3 regions of the Streptomyces sp. NPDC020747 genome follow, and region 1 is predicted to be linked to each of the others. Evidence: riboswitches for the same ligand, from Rfam matches in the RefSeq annotation. Region 1 holds a riboswitch; each other region holds the start of a gene.
The links. A riboswitch is a leader RNA that binds a small molecule or an ion and turns the genes downstream of it on or off. The one in region 1 is predicted to bind cobalamin.
Positions count from the first base shown of each region.

Region 2: it holds a riboswitch for cobalamin, as region 1 does, so the genes downstream of both, metE (5-methyltetrahydropteroyltriglutamate--homocysteine S-methyltransferase) here and ACH4YP_RS21580 (ABC transporter substrate-binding protein) in region 1, are expected to answer to the same signal.
Region 3: it holds a riboswitch for cobalamin, as region 1 does, so the genes downstream of both, ACH4YP_RS28350 (CbtB-domain containing protein) here and ACH4YP_RS21580 (ABC transporter substrate-binding protein) in region 1, are expected to answer to the same signal.

Region 1 is NZ_JBIRTJ010000008.1:25,162-28,426, reverse strand. It holds gene ACH4YP_RS21585 (FecCD family ABC transporter permease) at 1-607, opposite strand, end outside; gene ACH4YP_RS21580 (ABC transporter substrate-binding protein) at 604-1,638, opposite strand; cobalamin riboswitch at 1,705-1,892, opposite strand; gene ACH4YP_RS21575 (TIGR03767 family metallophosphoesterase) at 2,121-3,265, shown strand, end outside.
Region 2 is NZ_JBIRTJ010000004.1:4,959-8,223, reverse strand. It holds gene metE (5-methyltetrahydropteroyltriglutamate--homocysteine S-methyltransferase) at 1-1,551, opposite strand, end outside; cobalamin riboswitch at 1,715-1,939, opposite strand; gene meaB (methylmalonyl Co-A mutase-associated GTPase MeaB) at 2,048-3,034, opposite strand; gene scpA (methylmalonyl-CoA mutase) at 3,040-3,265, opposite strand, start outside.
Region 3 is NZ_JBIRTJ010000011.1:280,940-284,204, reverse strand. It holds gene ACH4YP_RS28365 (right-handed parallel beta-helix repeat-containing protein) at 1-167, opposite strand, end outside; gene ACH4YP_RS28360 (ferredoxin) at 407-799, shown strand; gene ACH4YP_RS28355 (histidine phosphatase family protein) at 986-1,618, opposite strand; cobalamin riboswitch at 1,749-1,891, shown strand; gene ACH4YP_RS28350 (CbtB-domain containing protein) at 1,927-2,151, shown strand; gene ACH4YP_RS28345 (CbtA family protein) at 2,181-2,951, shown strand; gene ACH4YP_RS28340 (acyl-CoA dehydrogenase family protein) at 3,123-3,265, shown strand, end outside.

The DNA of each region.
Region 1 (3,265 bases):
ACACCCAGACGTCGGTCCAGCCGACCCCGCTCAGCGAACCGAGCAGCCAGAACAGCACCCCGCGGGTGGTCTCGGCGTCGGCGGCGGTCATCACGACGAAGGAGGTGAGCGCGGAGAAGAGCTGCATCGCGGCGACCCCGCTCAGCACCACCCGGTCCGTCGCCCCGCCCAGCGTGTGGCTGAGCAGCAGGACGAGCCCGAACGACAGCACCGCGCCGAGGAACGCGCCCGCGGAGACCGAGACCAGGCCCCCGCCGACCCCCAGGACGACCACGATCACGGCGCCGGTCGAGGCGCCCGAGGACACCCCGAGGACGAACGGGTCGGCGAGCGGGTTGCGCAGCAGGGACTGCATCACGGCGCCGCACACGGCGAGTCCAGCCCCGCACACGGCCGCCAGGAGGGTACGCGGCAGCCGCAGCTCCCAGACGATCCCCTCCCGGATCGGGGTCAACTCCGAGCTGCCCCAGCCGAGATGGGACGCGACCACGGACCAGACGTCGCCGACCCGGATGTCCGCGGGACCGATGGTGATCGCGACGGCGACGGACAGGAGGAGCAGGGCGACGCCCGCGGCGATGAGCAGTCCCAGGCGCGGCCGTGTCACCCGGCGAGCCCGAACTCCCGCAGGGCGGCGGCGACTTGCTCGACGCCCTCGATCGTGCGGATGGTCGGGTTCATCGCCTGCCCGCTGAGCAGGACGTAGCGCTTCTTCTTGACGGCGGTCATGTTCTTGGTGACCGGGTCGGACTCCAGGAACTCGATCTTCTTCTTCGCGGACTCGGCGGTCTGCGACTTGCGCGTGAGGTCGCCGATGACGAGCACGTCGGGGTCGCGGTCGGCGACGGTCTCCCAGTTGATCTGGGGCCACTCCTCGTGCGTGTCGTCGAAGACGTTCTTCGCGCCGAGGGTCCGGGTGATGACACCGGGCGCGCCGCAACAGCCCGCCATGTAGGGCGAGTCGGAGTTGGCGAACCAGTACAGGAGAGTGACATCGGATGCGTCGATCCCCGAAGTGGCCTTCTTCGTGCGCTGCTTGAGGTCGGCGACGAGTCGCTCGCCGCGCTTCTCGACGCCGAACACCTCGGCCAGGTCGCGCACTTCGCCGTAGATGGCGTCGATACCGAGGGCCTTCTTCCGCGCTCCGTCGCCGCCCGAGGCGTTGTCCTTGCCGACGCAGTCGGAGGGCGAGACGTAGGTGGGCACGCCGAGCTTCTCGAACTGCTCCCGGGTGGCCACTCCGCCCTTGCCGAGCGTCGACACGAACGAGGCGGCGACGAAGTCGGGGTCGGCGTCCAGGACCCGTTCGAAGGAGGGGTTGTTGTCGGCGATCCGCTTCACCTTCGCGTTCGCCTTCTCCAGGCCCTTCATCACCGGGTCGGTCCAGGTGGCGGTGCCGGCCATGCGGTCGGCGAGGCCGAGCGAGAGCATGATCTCGGTGGTGCCCTGGTTGAGGGAGACGGCCCGCCGGGGCGGGGACTCGACGCGTACGGTCTGTCCGCAGTTGTCGAGGGTGACGGCGGCCCCGGAGTCCGTGTCGGACGACGAGTCCCCCGAGTCTCCCGAACCGCAGCCGGTCAGCAGGAGGGCCCCGGACAGGGCGAGGGCAGCGGGACGGGCAAGACGTGCGACGGGCACGGGAGTTCCTCAGGCGTCGAGGGCTCGAACGCGGAGCCCGGTCGTACGGTGCTCCCCCGTCGGCGCGTGACCGCGGAGGCCGCCAGCAGGTCTTCGGACTCGGGGTCACCCGGACGAGGCGCCTTCCCGGACCGTCGTTCCGGTCCAGTGGCCGATGCCCCGCCCGTCACCCTCACCGCTGCGCGTCAGCTCCGGATTCCCACCGGATTCCCTGACCCACGTACATGGGTTCGACTGGCCTTGGCAAGCTATCACGGCGGGTGTCGCGGCCCGGTGGGCGGACCTGCGGACCTGCGGGCCCACTGGCGGGCGGACCTGCGCTCGGACCCGTGGGCAGACCGGCAGTACGGGGCCCCATCGGCCGTCCCGCCTGTTCCGGCGGTGTTCACGGCTGCGCCACACCCCTGCCCACGCCCCGGCCCCCGCGGCCTGAATGAGTGGTTCCGCTCAGTCAGTCTCTCGGAGGCACGGAGGGCCGCCCCATGACCGGGACCGAAACGGCGGGGACCGCATCCGCTCCCCCGCCCTCGTCCACACCCACGTCCCCGCCACCGTCCCCACCCCCGTCCGCATCCTCGATCAACCGTCGTCACTTTCTGCTCGCGTCCGGTGCCGTCGCGTCCGGTGCCGTCGCCGCGGGAGCCACCGGAGGAGTGGCGGCCGTCTTCCCGCGGCAGCGCCCGGCCCCCTCCGTGCAGCCCGCCGCCGGGAGGGCCGCCCCACACCCGCCACTCGCCATCCGACGGCCGCCGCGCCGCGCGGCCCCGTACGCGGCGACCACCCTGGAGACGACGGCCCGCCTCGGCGGCCGCGCGCACGCCGACACCTACCGACGGCTCGTATCGGGCCCCGGCTGGCCCATGGTCGTACGCGGAGAACTCGCGCCTGCCGCCACCGGCCGCCAGGACCGGCGCACACCGCTCGCGTGCTTCGTGCAGTTCACCGACCTGCACCTCACCGACGTGCAGAACCCGCTGCGCACCGAGTTCCTGCGGTCGCGCGGGCCCGCCGCGTGGCGGGCCCAGGAGGCGCTGACGGTGGCGGGGGCGGTCGCGCTCGTGGAGCAGGTGAACGCGCTCGGCCAGGGCCCGCACACCGGCCTCGCGCCCGGGTTCGTGATGACGACGGGCGACAACGTCGACAACAACTCCGCGGTCGAACTGGAGTGGTTCCTCACGCTGATGAGCGGCGGCCGGATCACTCCCAACACCGGGGATCCGTCGGTGTACGAGGGCGTCCAGAACTCCGGCCTGCCGCTCTTCTGGCACCCGGACGACGCGGCCCTGCGCGACCTGGACAAGCGGCGCGGGCTGCCCCGCATCCCCGGCTTCCTCGACGCGGCGATCCGGCCCGTGACCAGCCCGGGGCTCGGCATCCCCTGGTACTCCACGGTCGGCAACCACGACGACATACCCGGCGGCTGTCTGTCGCCCGCGCTGGGCGACTTCGCCGTCGGCTCCCGCAAACTGCTGTCGGTCCCGGCCACGGACGCGGCCGCCTACGCGAAGGCGCTGAACTCCGGCGACGACCCCAAGAGCGAGGTGCTCTCGGCGATCCTGAAGAGGCACGCGGCCTCGGCACGGACGGTGACGGCCGACGAACGGCGCCGGCTGTGCACCCCGCACGA
Region 2 (3,265 bases), on a different contig from region 1:
GAGGTACCCCGTCAGCTGCTCGGCGAAGTACTGGACCATGTCGTTGCGTTCGGCCTCGCCGTGCACGAGGACGTCCAGGCCGGCCTTCTCCTGGAACGAGATCACCTCCTGGATCTCGGCCCTGATGCGCTCCTCGTAGCCGGCCGTGTCGATGCGCCGGGCGCGCAGGTCGGCGCGGGCGACGCGCAGTTCGGCGGTCTGCGGGAAGGAGCCGATGGTGGTGGTCGGCAGCAGCGGCAGGCCGAGGTGGGCGCGCTGGGCGGCGGTGCGTTCGCCGTACGGCTGGGAGCGGCGGGCGTCGGCGTCCGTGACCGCACCGACCCGCGCGCGCACAGCGGGGTCGCGGGTGATGGGCGAGTTCGCGCGGGAGGCCAGGGCGGCCCGGTTGGCGGCGAGTTCGCCGGTGATCGAACCCGTGCCCTGGGCGAGACCCTTGGCGAGGGTGACGGTCTCGGCCGTCTTCTGCCGGGCGAAGGCGAGCCAGCGCAGGATCTGCGGCTCGATGTCCCGTTCGGCGGTGGCGTCGAGCGGCACGTGGAGCAGTGAGCAGGACGCGGCCACGTCGACCCGGTCGGCCAGCCCGAGCAGGGTGCCGAGCGTGGCGAGCGACGCCGACAGGTCGTTGACCCAGATGTTGCGGCCGTTGACCACGCCCGCGATCAGGCGCTTGCCGGGCAGTCCGCCCACGGCGGCGAGCGCGTCGAGGTTGGCGGCTGCCGCCTCGGTGAAGTCGAGGGCGAGGCCCTCCACCGGCGCCTTGGCCAGCACCGGCAGCGCGTCGCCGAGCCGGTCGAAGTAGGAGGCGACCAGCAGCTTCGGACGGTCGGTGAGCGCGCCGAGATCGCGGTAGGCGCGGGTGGCGGCGTTGAGTTCGGCGGGCGTACGGTCCTGGACCAGGGCCGGTTCGTCGAGCTGCACCCACTCCGCGCCCGCCGCCCGCAGGTCGGAGAGGACCTCGGCGTACACGGGCAGCAGCCGGTCGAGCAGGGTCAGCGGGTCGAAGTCGGCGGCCACACCGGGTGCGGGCTTGGCGAGCAGGAGATAGGTGACGGGGCCGACGAGGACCGGCCGGGCGGTGAGGCCGAGCGCGAGGGCTTCGCGGAGCTCGGCGACCTGCTTGGCGGAGTCGGCCGTGAAGACGGTGTCCGGGCCCAACTCCGGGACCAGATAGTGGTAGTTGGTGTCGAACCACTTCGTCATCTCCAGCGGCGCCACGTCCTGGGTGCCGCGGGCCATCGCGAAGTAGCCGTCGAGCGCGTCGGCCTCGACCGCGGCGCGGTGGCGGGCGGGGATCGCGCCGACCATGACGCTGGTGTCCAGGACATGGTCGTAGTACGAGAAGTCGCCGGTGGGCACTTCGTGGATGCCGGCCTCGGCCAGCTGCCGCCAGTTGGCGCGGCGCAGTTCGGCGGCGGTGGCCCGGAGGGCGTCGGCGTCGACGCGGACCTTCCAGTACCCCTCGATCGCCTTCTTCAGTTCCCGGCCCCTGCCCTGACGGGGGTAGCCGTACACGGTGGCCCGTGCCGCCGCGGCTGCGGACTTCGATGTCACGGAACTCTCCTTCGCGAGATGTCTCCCTGAGATCCCGGGACGGACGTGAGCGCGAAGGGGGTGACGAACCCGGCGGAAGCATCTCGCGCGGCAAGGCGCGATCGTCCGCCGGACATGTACGCCGACCTGCCCACGAGGTCACCGGGGTGTCCGCGCACAAGTGGTTTGCGCGCGGGCAGTTGGCAGGTCTTCGGACTCGCGGGCACACCCTCCGTACGGAGGACACCTACTGGCCGTCGCTTCCCAAGCCCCGCTTCATGGGGCCCAGTGCGTATGACGGCGGTCGTTCCCGCTCACCGCTGCGGGGCAGTCCCGGATTCCCACCGGGTTCCCTCTTGCGACGCATCCCGCCTGGCGGACGGGGCGAACCAGCTACGCGGGCCAGCCTAAGGGTTGGGGGTCGGACGCGTCGATTTTTTAGATGCCGGCCGGTGGCGGCTGATCGCGCCCCGCGGCGGAGCCGCAAATCGGTACAGCCCCGCGCCCCTGAGGCGGCTCAGTCCGGCCGGGGTCCGAATGCCCTCAGGATTCGTTCGGCCGCCAGTGTCGCCGTCAACTCGCCCTCTCGTACCTGCCGTTCGAGGTCCGGCGCGAGGGCGCGTACGGCAGGGTCGGCGTGCAGTCGGCCCAGAAGCTCGTCGCGCACCATCGTCCAGGTCCAGTCGACCTGCTGGTCACGGCGTTTGGCGGCGAGGCGGCCCGCGGAGTCGAGGAGCGTACGGTGCTGTTCGAGGCGCTCCCAGACCGTGTCCAGGCCGGTCGACTCACGGGCGCTGCAACTCAGCACCGGTGGCGTCCAGGCGGCGTCGGCGGGATGCATCAGCCGCAGCGCGCCCGCCAACTCCCTTGCCGCGCCCCGGGCATCGCGCTCGTGCGGCCCGTCCGCCTTGTTGACGGCGATCACGTCGGCCAGCTCCAGGACACCCTTCTTGATGCCCTGCAACTGGTCCCCGGTGCGGGCGAGGGTGAGGAGCAGGAAGGAGTCGACCATGTTCGCGACCGCGGTCTCGGACTGGCCGACGCCGACCGTCTCCACGAGTACGACGTCGTAACCGGCCGCCTCCATCACCACGATCGACTCCCGGGTCGCCTTCGCGACTCCGCCGAGCGTGCCCGCGGTGGGGGAGGGCCGGATGAAGGCCGCCGGATCGACTGCCAGGCGTTCCATACGCGTCTTGTCGCCCAGGATGGACCCGCCCGTCCGGGTCGACGACGGGTCGACGGCGAGCACCGCGACCCGGTACCCGAGCGAGGTGAGCAGCGTCCCGAACGCGTCGATGAACGTCGACTTGCCCACGCCCGGCACACCGCTGATGCCGATCCGCCGCGCCTTCCCGCTGTGCGGCAGCAGCTCGGTCAGCAACTCCTGCGCCATCGCCCGGTGTTGGGGCCTCGTCGACTCGACGAGTGTGATGGCCCGCGCCACCAGCGCCCGCTTCCCGTCGAGCACGCCCTTCACATAGGTGTCGAGGTCGATCGCCATGGGGCTCAGAGTTCGTGGCCGAGGTCGGTGGCCAGGCGCTCGACCAGGTCGTACGCCGCGTCCGGGATCACCGTCCCGGGCGGGAAGACGGCCGCCGCGCCCATCTCGATCAGCGTGGGCACGTCCTGCGGCGGAATCACCCCGCCGACCACGACCATGATGTCCTCGCGCCCCTCCTCCGCGAGCGACTCCCTGAGCGCCGGTACGAGGGTCAGGTGCCCGGCGGCCAGC
Region 3 (3,265 bases), on a different contig from region 1:
GCCTTCGCCCTGTCGACGGCTTTCTGGACGGTCCGCAGCGGTTGGTCGAGGGTGCCGGCGGCGGCGTCGTTCCCGTTGACGGCCACGACGATGGTCGACGCCGCGGCTGCCGGGGTCGGTAGCACCGTCGTCGCCAACACGGCACCCAGTGCTGTCCCGGTGAGCATGTCCGCGATGCGCACGAGGCCTCCTTGTCTGCCGATCCGAAGGTTGTCGCGGGTCAGTGGTCGCCCACACCGGGTTGGTTGCCGGGGTGTGCGCACCCGCCACGAACGGATCGATATACCGAACGTGGTTCGGTAAACCGGTCAGAACGTAGAGTCTGGCCGTGAGCACGTCAATAACTTCGACACGCTCAGCCACTTCTGGCTCCGCGGCCCGGTGTGAAGGCGGGTTTGGCGTGGCGATGTCCGGCTACCCGAACCGCGTGTCATTGACAGAGCAGCAGGAACTCGTTCGTTTCCTCGAGGACCGGTTCGCCTGTGCGCAGGCATGTAGCGAGTGCGCACGGGTCTGCGCCCTGCGCGCGAGCCTCGCCGAACTCGACGGCCCCGACGATCAGCAGGAGTTGAGGCGCAAGGGCATCCTCTGCGCGGAGGTCTGCGACGCGACCTGCCGCGCCCTCGCCGAGCAGACCACGCAGGCCGAGGCCGGGATGCGCGCCCAGGTGGAGTGGTGCCGTGCCGTCTGCCTGGAGACCGCCCATGCCTTCGACCGGAGCCCCGGCGCCGAGAAGGGCGCCGAGACCTGCCGCGACTGCGCGCGTGCCTGCACGGAGTTTCTCGCCGTCCTGAGGTGAGGTTCCGTGCAGCGAGGCCCCGTGCGGTGCGGTGACGTACGGAGGTGACGTGTCCGGCGGAGGTGACGTTTCCGGTCGGGTGTCGGGTGTCGGGTGTCGGGTGCCGGGTGCAGTGTTGCGGGGGAGGGCGCCACGCCCCGAGGTGCCGTGTCGCGAGGGGCCGTTCAGTTGGGCGCCCGCCTGACCTCACTCCCTGGGCTCTCCGAGCGCCCGTCCGACCCGTACGTTCCAACGCCCGGCCCGCCCGCTGAACTCCGTCGCGGCCAACGGCGGCACGTCGACGCGCCAGAACGCCGACTCCGGGGCCCCGAGTGCCCGCACCACCCCGGCCCGTACGATCTCCGGCTCGACGACGGCGATGATCCGGACGGAGCCTGGTCCTGAACCCTCGGCCGAGCCTGAGCCCGAAGCCCCGGAACTCGGATCCGCCACCGTCTCCAGCCACTTCGCCACGCGCTCGCACAGCCCGGCCACCGACTCGCCGCCGTGCGGTGCGGACGACGGGTCCGCCAGCCAGCGCCCCACGGCTTCCGGTTCGTCGGTGCTCACCTCGGCGAGGGTCGCCCCGCGCCAGCGGCCCACGTCCAGACCGGCCAGGTCGGGCTCGGTGACGGCGAGGGCGTCGAGCCCGAGGGCCGCCGCCGTCTCCCGGCAGCGAACGGTGGGTGAGACCAGGACCCGGTCGGCGGCCGGCAGCGAGCCCGCGGCCGCCCCGGCGAGCCGCAGCCCGGCCGGGTCGACGGGGCATCCGTCTTCGAAACGCGCCTCCCGCAACGCCGCGCTCATCACTGGTGAGATCAACATCACTCGGCTGGTCATCGGCCCGCCCTCGCGTTCCACACGTGCTCAACACCCCTGCCCGTACCGGGAATTGGGGTCGTGACCAGGGCACCGGCGCACCCCCGGCATTCCGTGCGCCCTTGGCCGCGACTCCGCTTCGCGGTACCTTCTCGTCGATATTGACGACGGTACGACGGAAGCCGGTGGGAATCCGGCACGGTCGCGCCACTGTAAGCCCCGCGCAACCGCCTCCCAGCAGGGGAGGCGGAGGTCGAGCAAGTCAGACCCGTGGCCGTCGTCCTGTGCACCACCGAGATGGGACGCGAGTTCCCCCAGGAGGTCCTGCCATGGCGCAGTCCGCCGTCGCCCAGCCGACCGTAACCACCCCCGACGTACCCGCAAAGCTGCCGATCGGCGCGATCGCCCCCTGGGCGGTCTTCCTCGGCATCCTGATGCTGGTGCTCCTCTACTTCGTCGGCGCCGAACAGGGCGCCACCTCCCTGGTCTCCGGCGAAGGCGTGCACGAGTGGGTGCACGACGCCCGCCACCTGCTCGGCTTCCCCTGCCACTGACGGCGACAAAGAACCGACAGGACAACTCGATGAACTCCGTCACCGTCAGAAATCTCCTGGTGCGCGGCATGCTCGCGGGTCTTGCCGCGGGCGTGCTCGCCCTGGTCGTCGCCTACTTCCTGGGCGAACCCCGGGTGGACCAGGCCATCGCGTTCGAGGAGGCCCACGCCCACGAACACGGCGGCGAGGAACTCGTCTCCCGTGCCATGCAGTCCACCGGTGGTCTGTCCACCGGCGTCCTCGTCTACGGGGTCGCGTTCGGCGGCATAGCCGCCCTCGCGTACTGCTTCGCCCTCGGCAGGATCGGCCGCTTCGGGCCGCGAGCCAGCGCCCTGCTGCTGGCCGCCGCCGGTCTGGTCGCGGTCTACCTGGTGCCGTTCCTCAAGTACCCGGCGAACCCGCCCGCCGTCGGCGACCCCGACACCCTCAACCAGCGCACCGCGCTGTTCCTCCTGATGATCGTGCTCAGCGTGCTGCTGGCCGTCGCCGCGGTGATCCTCGGCAAACGCCTCGCACCGCGCCTGGGCAACTGGAACGCCACCCTCGCGGCGGGCGCGTCCTTCGTCCTGGCCGTCGGCCTGGCGTACGCGTTCCTGCCGTCCTTCAACGAGGCGCCGGCGGGCTTCCCGGCCACCCTGCTGTGGCAGTACCGACTGGCGACCCTGGCCATCCAGGTGACCCTGTGGACCGCGTACGGCCTGGTCTTCGGGCTGCTCGCGGAGCGCGTGCTGGCTCCCGAACCGGCCGTGGCCGAGGGCGAGAAGGCGGCCGAAGGGCGGGCAACTCCGGTCGCGCACTGACCCGTTCACACACCGAAGGGCCCCTGGAGCACATCCTGGGGCCCTTCGGTGTGTGCGTGCGTGGCAGTCGCGTACGTCGTCGGCATTCCCAATTTCTGGAACACGTTCTACGGTGTGCGCCGTCAGGTCCGGGTGGCCGAACGAGCGGGCCAGTGGGAGCCAGGAGGCGCCGTGCATCTCGAATACACGCCGGAGCAGGAGCGGTTGCGCACCGAACTGCGTTCCTACTTCGCCGAGTTGGTCCCCGACGACGTGTACGCCCGCTACGGCGATCCGGCGGCGCAGAAGCGCTTCTACCGCGAGACCATCCGACG